DNA from 2 places in the Polaribacter sp. Z014 genome. Region 2 is predicted to be linked to the other one. Evidence: riboswitches for the same ligand, from Rfam matches in the RefSeq annotation. Region 2 holds a riboswitch; the other holds the start of a gene.
The links. Region 2 has a riboswitch for cobalamin ahead of MPF19_RS10610 (TonB-dependent receptor plug domain-containing protein). Riboswitches for the same ligand answer to the same signal wherever they lie in the genome.
Positions count from the first base shown of each region.

Region 1: linked by a shared signal. The riboswitch ahead of MPF19_RS11420 ((2Fe-2S) ferredoxin domain-containing protein) and the one ahead of MPF19_RS10610 (TonB-dependent receptor plug domain-containing protein) in region 2 are both predicted to bind cobalamin.

Region 1 covers NZ_JALCZP010000008.1:148,154-152,735, reverse strand. Annotated here, with positions in the region: gene cobA (uroporphyrinogen-III C-methyltransferase) at 1-545, opposite strand, end outside; gene MPF19_RS11420 ((2Fe-2S) ferredoxin domain-containing protein) at 542-1,348, opposite strand; cobalamin riboswitch at 1,433-1,628, opposite strand; gene MPF19_RS11415 (AAA family ATPase) at 1,632-2,171, opposite strand; gene cbiB (adenosylcobinamide-phosphate synthase CbiB) at 2,164-3,105, opposite strand; gene MPF19_RS11405 (pyridoxal phosphate-dependent aminotransferase) at 3,096-4,103, opposite strand; gene MPF19_RS11400 (cobyric acid synthase) at 4,097-4,582, opposite strand, start outside.
Region 2 covers NZ_JALCZP010000007.1:107,562-112,143, reverse strand. Annotated here, with positions in the region: gene MPF19_RS10615 (YncE family protein) at 1-766, opposite strand, end outside; gene MPF19_RS10610 (TonB-dependent receptor plug domain-containing protein) at 772-2,649, opposite strand; cobalamin riboswitch at 2,680-2,899, opposite strand; gene MPF19_RS10605 (bifunctional adenosylcobinamide kinase/adenosylcobinamide-phosphate guanylyltransferase) at 3,198-3,701, shown strand; gene cobT (nicotinate-nucleotide--dimethylbenzimidazole phosphoribosyltransferase) at 3,705-4,582, shown strand, end outside.

The DNA.
Region 1 (4,582 bases), on a different contig from region 2:
ACATTCGGGTTTTTTAATTGCTTTTTGTTGGCAAGAAACCTTCCGGGATGACGTTTTGGACCAATTAATCCTGCCAAACGTAAAATAGTTAGGTTACTTCCAAAATGTTGCTCTAATAATTCTTCTGCTTTTATCAACCCAATACCAGATGCTTTTTCTGGAACACATTTTACTGTTTCATTGATAAGGCTATTTGTATTTTGATACACAGAAGTAGAACTTACAAAAATTACCTTTACATTTTTGGGTGTGTGCTTTATAATTTGCGCTATCTGAAGCGGGTGTATGGTTTCAATATTATCAATCCGCTTTGGCGGAAAATTGATAATTAAAATATCCGTTTCATGTATAAAAGATTCCCAATCTCCAATAATTTTATCAGCTTCAATTTTTATTCTATTCGTTTGAAACGCATATTTAGAGAACGATTTTAGACTACTTAGCGAAGTTGTACAGCCATTAACGGTGTAACCTTTTTTTTGTAGCTGTAGTGCCAATGGCAATCCTAACCAACCTAAACCTAATATAGAGATGTTTTTATTCATAGCGATGTTAAATCTTGACTCGTGTTTTGTAATTGAATTTTAGTACAATATTTCCAAGCCAAATTTTCTATAGAATCAAATTTGATAATACCCAAAACTTCTCCAAATTTATTTTTAAAACGGATACCTGTTTGCTTTAAGTTTTTTTGATAAAAATATTCTGTACTAGAAATTTTAGATTGTTGTAATTCTTTATTGTCTTTAGGCACACCAGCAATGGTAAGTGAAATACAATCGGTGGCTGTTTCTAATTCTAGCGTGTAAGTTTTAGCATAGTTTACAGCAGTTATTTCTGTAAACGGAATGGCATTTTGCTGATACATTTTTAGCGTTACACCTTTTGGGTTTTCTAACAAGAATAAGAATAAAGGATATAGATATTGATCTGAACTAAAGCCTTTTGTAATATAACATTCGCCTAATTCTTTATCGTTTTTTAATTCGAAAGGTTTGGGTTTAAATGGTGCAATTTCTTTATTAGATTTTAGCGCATCCCATTTATTTTGATATAATAAATCAGCTTCAACGGGTAAGTTATTATCAATATGACTTTTTACAATAGGAACAATTTTATCAGAAGTTAATTCTTTGTACCAAAATTCTCCTGAACTTACAATACAAGTAGGCGCATCTTCGCATCTACCATTACACCTTGTTTTAATAGTGTGTGTTGTATTCCAATGGTTATTGTTGCGCAAATAAGCTCTTGCTGCTCTTATTACTTTCTCAGATCCTGCTTTTTGACAAGAACCTCCATCGCAAAATAAAAAAGTGTGTGTTGTATTTGAAATGTCTTTACCCATTTTTTTTTATTAGGGAAAAAACAGGGTAAGGCGCCTAAAGATAAAGGCATCTAACACTATAACTTTTATTCCCGAAAGTTTATAATTATGTCTTGCATTTAGGCAGGTTTTCTGACTCGCTCTACTTTTAACGCCTTCCCATTTTTACAAACAGTGACTTAATTGTTAAAAGCTTTTTTTAGAGCTTACAGCTGCGGGAACAGTTTTGGATTCTCACCAAATTCCCATTTAATTCTTTATTCTTAATTAAGAATAAGAAACCTAAAGCATTACAAATGTATCATTAATTTTTGAAATACACGATGGAATCTAAAATGAGTTTTATTCTTTTTTCCGGAGAATTTTTTGGCAATATTATAATTTCAAACCCTTTGTTTTTATACTTTTCTAAGAGTGATTTTTCTAGTTTTAAACAGTAATCAAACTCTTGTAATCTTTGTCCGTCTTGGCAATAAATATCAAACCAAGTTGGTGCAAAAAATACTGTTTTATGATATGTTTCTTGATAAGGGAAATTGATTAGGTAATCTGGTATTGGATTGTTTGCTACGGTTAAGTAGGCTTCCAAATCGAGTAGAGAACGGTCGCAAATTAGTGCATTACTAGTTTGTAATTCATGATGAGTTAATTGAAAAACAAGATCTGTAAATCTATTTAGATCTTTCCAAGGCATGCCGTTTCTATGGTGTTTTTGTTCATCAATAATAACTTTTCTAGAAATTTCATCCATACAAGGTATGTCGTTTTTTAGAATATTTATTAATGTCGTTTTCCCAGTACCTGGAGCTCCTGTAATAATGTATTTTTTTTGAGGTTTAGACATTCTGAAACAGTAATAAAATTGCGATACTTAAAAGACAAAACAAAATACTTACAGCATAATTAATGCGGCTAACAATTTTAATTTCTTCGTGTTTAATTTTACGATTATTACTGCCAATAAATGGTTTTTTTAGTAATTTTCCGTGATAATAATTAGGTCCTCCAAACTGACAATCTAATATATAAGCTAAGGCAGCTTCTGGGTAACCTGCATTTGGGCTGCTGTGTTTTTTCCCTTCTTTAAAAACAAAAGAAATTCCGTTTACTTTTAACTGAACAAGTAACATTAATATAGCTGTAATTCTAGCCGGAATATAATTGGCAACATCATCTAATTTTGCAGCAAACTTTCCAAATGATATATAACGATCGTTTTTATAACCAATCATAGAATCTAATGTGTTTATCATTTTGTAAGCCATTACCCCTGGGATACCCAAAATTAAAAAGTAAAAAAGAGGTGCAATCACTCCGTCACTTAAGTTTTCTGACATGGTTTCTAACGTGGCAATTCTAATTTGTTGTTCGGATAAGTTATCTGTTTCCCGTCCTACAATCCAAGATAAACGTTTTCGACCAGCTTCTAAACCTTCATTTTTAAGGGTATTAAAAACGGCGTACCCTTCTTTTATCAAGGTTTTGTTAGCAAGACAGTAAAACAACATTAATATTGAAAATAAAAGAGAGAGGATAGGGAAGTTGTACGCATTTAATAAACGAATAATTAGGTAAGGTAATACAAAAGAAATACCAACCAATAAAATAGTTAATAGTGCGCCTTTAAGGACTTTAGAAGCACCTTTGTTTAATTTTTTTTCACCAAAAGAAATACTATTTCCGTAACCAACAATAAGGTGCGGTAATTTTTTAGGATCTCCAAAAATGGCATCTAAAGCAAAGGCAATTATTAAGATGTAAATTGATGTTAAATCCATTTTTTTAAAGCTTCAATTAATATGTTATTCGCTTCTTTACTTTGAGTAGAAAGCCGAATGTATTCTCCTTCTAATCCATTAAAGTTTGTAGCGTCTCTTATAAGAATTTGATGTTGTGTACTTAAATATTCTTTAAGTTTTTTTGCTGATGTACGCTGTAATTCAACTAAAAAATAAGAAGTAGTACTGTCACAAACTTTTATGCCTTCTATGGCGGTAAGTTGTTCTTTAAAAAAAGCAGTTTCTTCTATTAACTCAGTACAATTAAATTGAAGGTTTTTATAATTGTTAAAAATATATTCTCCTGCCTTTATTGCCAATAAATTAACACTCCAGGGCATTTTTAAAGCTAAGAGTTGTGTAATGTTTGCCGCATCGGAAACTACATAACCAAGACGCAAACCCGGAATTGTAAATGTTTTTGTTAAGGAACGGACAACTATTACATTGATGTACTTTTCTGTTAATGAAACAATAGATTCTGTACTGTTAGTAAACTCAATATAAGCTTCATCAATAATAAAGGTAGTATTTGGTTTTTGTTGAAAAAGAAGTTCTAATTCGCTTTTAGAAAAAATAGCTCCCGTAGGATTATTTGGGTTGCATATAAAAACTAAATCTGCATTGGTTTTGTATATTTCTGATCTAGAAATTAACTCGTATTTTAATTTAAATATTTTACAAGCATCTTCATATTCCGAAAAAGTTGGTGCAACAATTGCTGCCTTTTTATCAGAAAAAAACTGAGCAATGAGATAAAAAGCTTCGGTTGCCCCGTTGGTAAACAAAAACTGATCGTTTTTAAGGTTGAATTTTTTAGCAGCCAATTTATTCAATTCACTTGCAGCAGGAGAAGGGTAACTTTGTATTAAACGAACGTGCTTTGAAACCTCATCAAGCAGCGCTTTAGAGCATCCTTTATAATATACATTAGAACTGAAGTTGTGCTTAATCTCGCCTTCAATTAAATGAAGATCATCGCCGTGGCCATTTAGCATATTTCTGAGCTGTTTTTTACAATCGTTTCCATGTCTAAATTTTCATCGATCCAATCTGCTAATTTATCAAATTGTTGGGCTTTAAATTCCTTGTAGTTTATAGCTGTTGCGTTCGGGAATTTTAACTGCAATAATTCTGTAACAACATCTTGGTTATCAAAAATACCATGAAGGTAAGTTCCCCAGCTTTTATCACCATCAAAAAAACCTTCATATTTACCTTCAATAAGGTTTAAATGTTTGTTTTTGGGTACAGTAGTTTCTCCCATGTGGATTTCATAACCTTCACAAGATTCGTTATAATCTTTAAATTGAAAATTACGTTGTATGGTTTGTTTTGTTCTGGAAAGAGTTGTTTCAATATCAAACAAACCTAAACCTTCTTCTGAATTTACATTACTTTCTACAGAAAAAGGATCATTAATAACATTTCCTAACATTTGATATCCACCACAAATTCCGATAATAGGAATGTGCTT
Region 2 (4,582 bases):
ATGTGTTGATGAAAGAAATTGAAGAAGTAGTTCTACCTATAACAGACCAATCTGTTGTATCATAAATCGTATTCCCCTCACATAAAACAATTAAATTACCTGAATTATCTACAATAATTTCATCTGGATTATCATTTACTTCAATTTCAGTAACTGTATTTCCTGCGGATAAATCTACCACAGAAACAATATTATTAGAAGAATATGCTCCTGTATGAGTTACATATAACTTATTGTTACTAGCTACTATTTGTTCTACACCATAACTTAAAGAAATCGTTGAAGCTTCTAACGTATTTGTAGATAAATCAATAACAGCTAAATAATCATCATTTGCAGTATAAGTAGTTGCCCCCCAATTAGTAACATACCCTTTTCCATTAGAAATTGCCATGTATCTAGGGTTTGCTAAACCTGTATTAATTTCTGTAATTTTCTTAAAAGTATATCTATCTGCAACAATAATTGTATTCACATCATTTAAAATAATATAAGCTTCTGTATCTGAAAAAGCTATAGATTGTATTAGGCCACCTAATTGAGCATTATTTACTCCTGTGTATATAAAATTTGTTGCCAATCTATTTAAATTCTCATTTACATAAGAAATAGAACCATCTTTACTTTTGAAACTACCTTCTGCACTAACAATAATTCCGTCTTTATAATTACCTGTTATTTCTGGGAATTCTTCATCATTATTTGAACATGATGTAAAAACTAAACTAAGTACGAATAGTTTAAAAATTGATTTTGTAATCTTCATTTGTATTAAAATTTATAGTTTAAATTAATGTTATAATTTCTTCCTGGCATAGGACGTAAATTTGAAAAATAATACACATTATTAAATATATTATTAACTTTAAAACCTATTTTTATTGTATTTTTTTGATTTTCAAACACCTTAAAATCACTACCAAAATTAGAGACATTTAAAGAATTTAAGGAGTAAAAATCGATATTAATTTCATTTGTATAAACTTTACTTTGATATAAATGCTGGATAAAAAAAGAGATTTTTTTATACTCATAATCTAAGTTGAAATTTAACAGATGTATAGGCGCATAAGGCAGAAAGGTATCCGTTTCTTTATTTTTTGCTAACGTAAATGTATAATTGGTAGAAAAATTAAAAGAATGCTTATTAATTTTTTTTGATAATTTTATAGCCGTTTCAACTCCACTATGTGTAACATCGCCTACATTTCTGGGTCTCCATAAATTAGACGCTGCGGTTGGCAACCATAAAATCTTATTTTTTAAATGAATATAGAAAAGTGAAGAAGTAATTTCTATATTCTTTTTCTTAAAAGTAGCACCCAATTCTCCCTGAACAGACTCTTCTGGTATTAAATCTAAATTACCAACCACTGGCCAATACAATTCATTAAAAGTTGGTATTCTATAATTAGTAGATAGATTTGCTTTTAACAATAAATTATCTGTAATTTCTTGTTCTGCAGCAAGATAAACTAATAAAGGAACTTTAAAATCTGAATTAGATTCTTTTCTAAAGTTAATTGCTGTTGTTAATTTATCCGTAGGTTTGTAGGTGACTTTTGCCAAGGCTGCAAAAAATGTTCTACTTTTTGATAAAATATCATTTGTTGTTCCTATGTTTTCATCATAAATAAGAGAAGTAGACAGTTTTAAATAATTAGAAAAACGATACTTTAAATTATAATTAATATTATAGTTTTTTGATTTTCCAAAAACAAAATCTGTAGCATTTTTGTCATCATAATAAAGATATTCTTGTGTTAAATAAGCTATGTTTACAGTTTGTGTAAAATTAGAAAAATAAGATGTCCATTTTAATAAATTTCTTTGGTTAAAATCTTCATTTCTTTCACTTCCTGCTGCAGGATTTGGTAATCCGTCAGAGAATAAACGATCTCCATAATAGCCGGTTGTATAAAAGTAAAGTTTGTTTTTGTTAGAGAATTTATATCCTAAACTAAAGTTAACTCCATAATTTTTATAAACTCCATTTTCATTTTTTAATAAACTTCCATCACTCTTTTTATAACGAGTATCTATAAACGTATAATCGTTATCAGAATAGTTTAAAGTTGCTGCAAATTTTACGGCCCATTTTCCTGTTCCAACATTTGCTTTAAAGAAATTAGAAGTAGTATTAAAACTACCGTAAGAAGAAAATAAATTAAAATCTTTATGTTTTTTAAACGATAAATTATCATTTAAATGCACCGTACCACCAATAGCTCCAGAACCATAATCTACACTTCCTCCTCCACTATTAACAACAATTTCATCTGAAATACTTGCGGATAATGAGTTAAAATCTGTTTGTCCGCTTCCCATTGCATTAATAGAAATTCCGTTCCATAAAACAGCAGTATTAGATGCCGACGTACCTCTAAAACGCGCAGTACTTATACCTCCGTTTCCATAATCTCTAAAAGAAATGGGACTGTTATATCTTAATAAATTAGTGAAATTTATAGGATTTTTAATAATTTGAATAGTTCCTATTTCTATTTTTTTTTGGCCAATTACTTTATTTTTTTGCTCTTTTTTAGTTACAACAACAACTTCCTTCAAAACAGTTCTTATAGAATCATTTTGAGCTAAAACAGCCTGTGTAATAATAAAAAAGAATGTAAAAAATAAGTGTTTTTTCATAATCCGTTTAACCTTTATCCCGAAAGTTTTAATTTTTCAAAAATCTAGGCAGGTCTCCTGGCTTGTTTTTATGTTACTATACCTTCCCAACATACGTCTGTCAGTGGTAAAAGACTTAATAACATCCTTAAATAAGGTACTGAAATAAATTCAGCATAAACTTACAGTTGCGGGAACAGCTTCGGTATTTAACCGAATTCCCTTTTAATTTGTTCCCAAAAAGAACAAAACCCTAATTTTTGTCAAATGTAGAATATTTTTAAGTATTAAAAACTAATATTTTGTCATTTATAAGCTAATTCTTTAGCTCTCTAAAAACGCTAGGAAATAACATTTTAGCTAAACAATCTATTCTATTTAGCAAAACGTTCTAAAAAAAACTGTACTCTCATAAAAAGAGGCAATAAATATTAGTACATATAATTTATAACGAGGCAACTTGCCTTTTTAAGAAAAGTTAGTTGTTAGTATTTAAAGATAATTCCATTAGATATTCTTTCCTTTTTAAAAAAATGTTTACAACCTTTGTGTTTATATATTTTAAAATTATGATTCATTATATTTCTGGAGGAGAAAGATCTGGTAAAAGTAGTTACGCTCAAAAAATGGCGGAAGACATTTCTAAAACACCTTTTTATTTGGCAACTTCTAGAATTTGGGATGACGATTTTAAACGAAGGGTAGAAAGGCATATTTCTGATAGAGATGAACGATGGACCACCATTGAAGAAGAAAAAAACATTAGCTCCGTTATTTCGAAAAACACAACCGTTGTAATAGACTGCGTTACTTTATGGCTTACTAATTTTTATGTTGACACCAATTATGACACGCAAGAATGTTTAAAATTAGCCAAACAAGAAATAGAAAAACTTACAGAAATAGATGCTAATATTATTATTATTTCTAACGAAATTGGCATGGGACTGCATGCTACAACAGAATCTGGAAGAAAATTCACAGAACTACAAGGTTGGGTAAATCAATTTATTGCAAAAAAAGCGAACAAAGCGACTTTTATGGTCTCTGGATTACCACTAAAATTAAAATAACATATGACTTCAAAAATTACAGCACTTTCTAAAGAAATGCAAACAGCCCTCCAAAAAAAAATAGATTTTAAAACAAAACCTATAGGTTCTTTAGGTTTGTTAGAAACGATTGCTATTAAAATAGGAAGCATTCAAAATACACTAACTCCAAAAATTACAGAACCAACTATTATTGTATTTGCAGGAGATCATGGTATTTCAAAATCAAAAGGTGTTAGTCCATATCCACAAGAAGTAACACAGCAAATGGTGTTTAACTTTTTAAATGGAGGTGCTGCAATTAACGTTTTTTGTAAACAAAATAAGATCAATTTAAAAATTATTGATGCTGGTGTAAATGCCGATTTTGATAAAAGTGATGCATTAATTTCTGCTAAAATAGCAAAAGGAACAAAAGACTTCTCTATAGAAAAAGCCATGACAATGGCACAATGTAATTTAGCTTTAGAAAAAGGAAAAGAAATTGTAAACACATCTTTTCAAAAAAACTGTAATACCATTGGTTTTGGAGAAATGGGAATTGGAAATACTTCTTCTGCAGCGCTTTTAATGAGTTATTTTACAGCGATTGGTATTGACGATTGTGTTGGAAAAGGAACAGGTTTAAATGATGAAGGTCTTCAAGAAAAAAAGACAATTTTAAAAAAAGTTTACCAAAAACACATCATAAATATAGACGCACCAACTGATGCACTCGCCACTTTTGGAGGTTTCGAAATTGTAATGATTGCAGGTGCAATTTTAGAAGCTGCTGCTTTAAAAATGACTATTTTAATAGACGGCTTTATTGTAACTTCTGCCTTGTTGGCAGCTCATGCAATTGATAAAAATGTATTAGATTATTGTATTTTTACACATTCTTCCGGAGAACAAGGTCATCA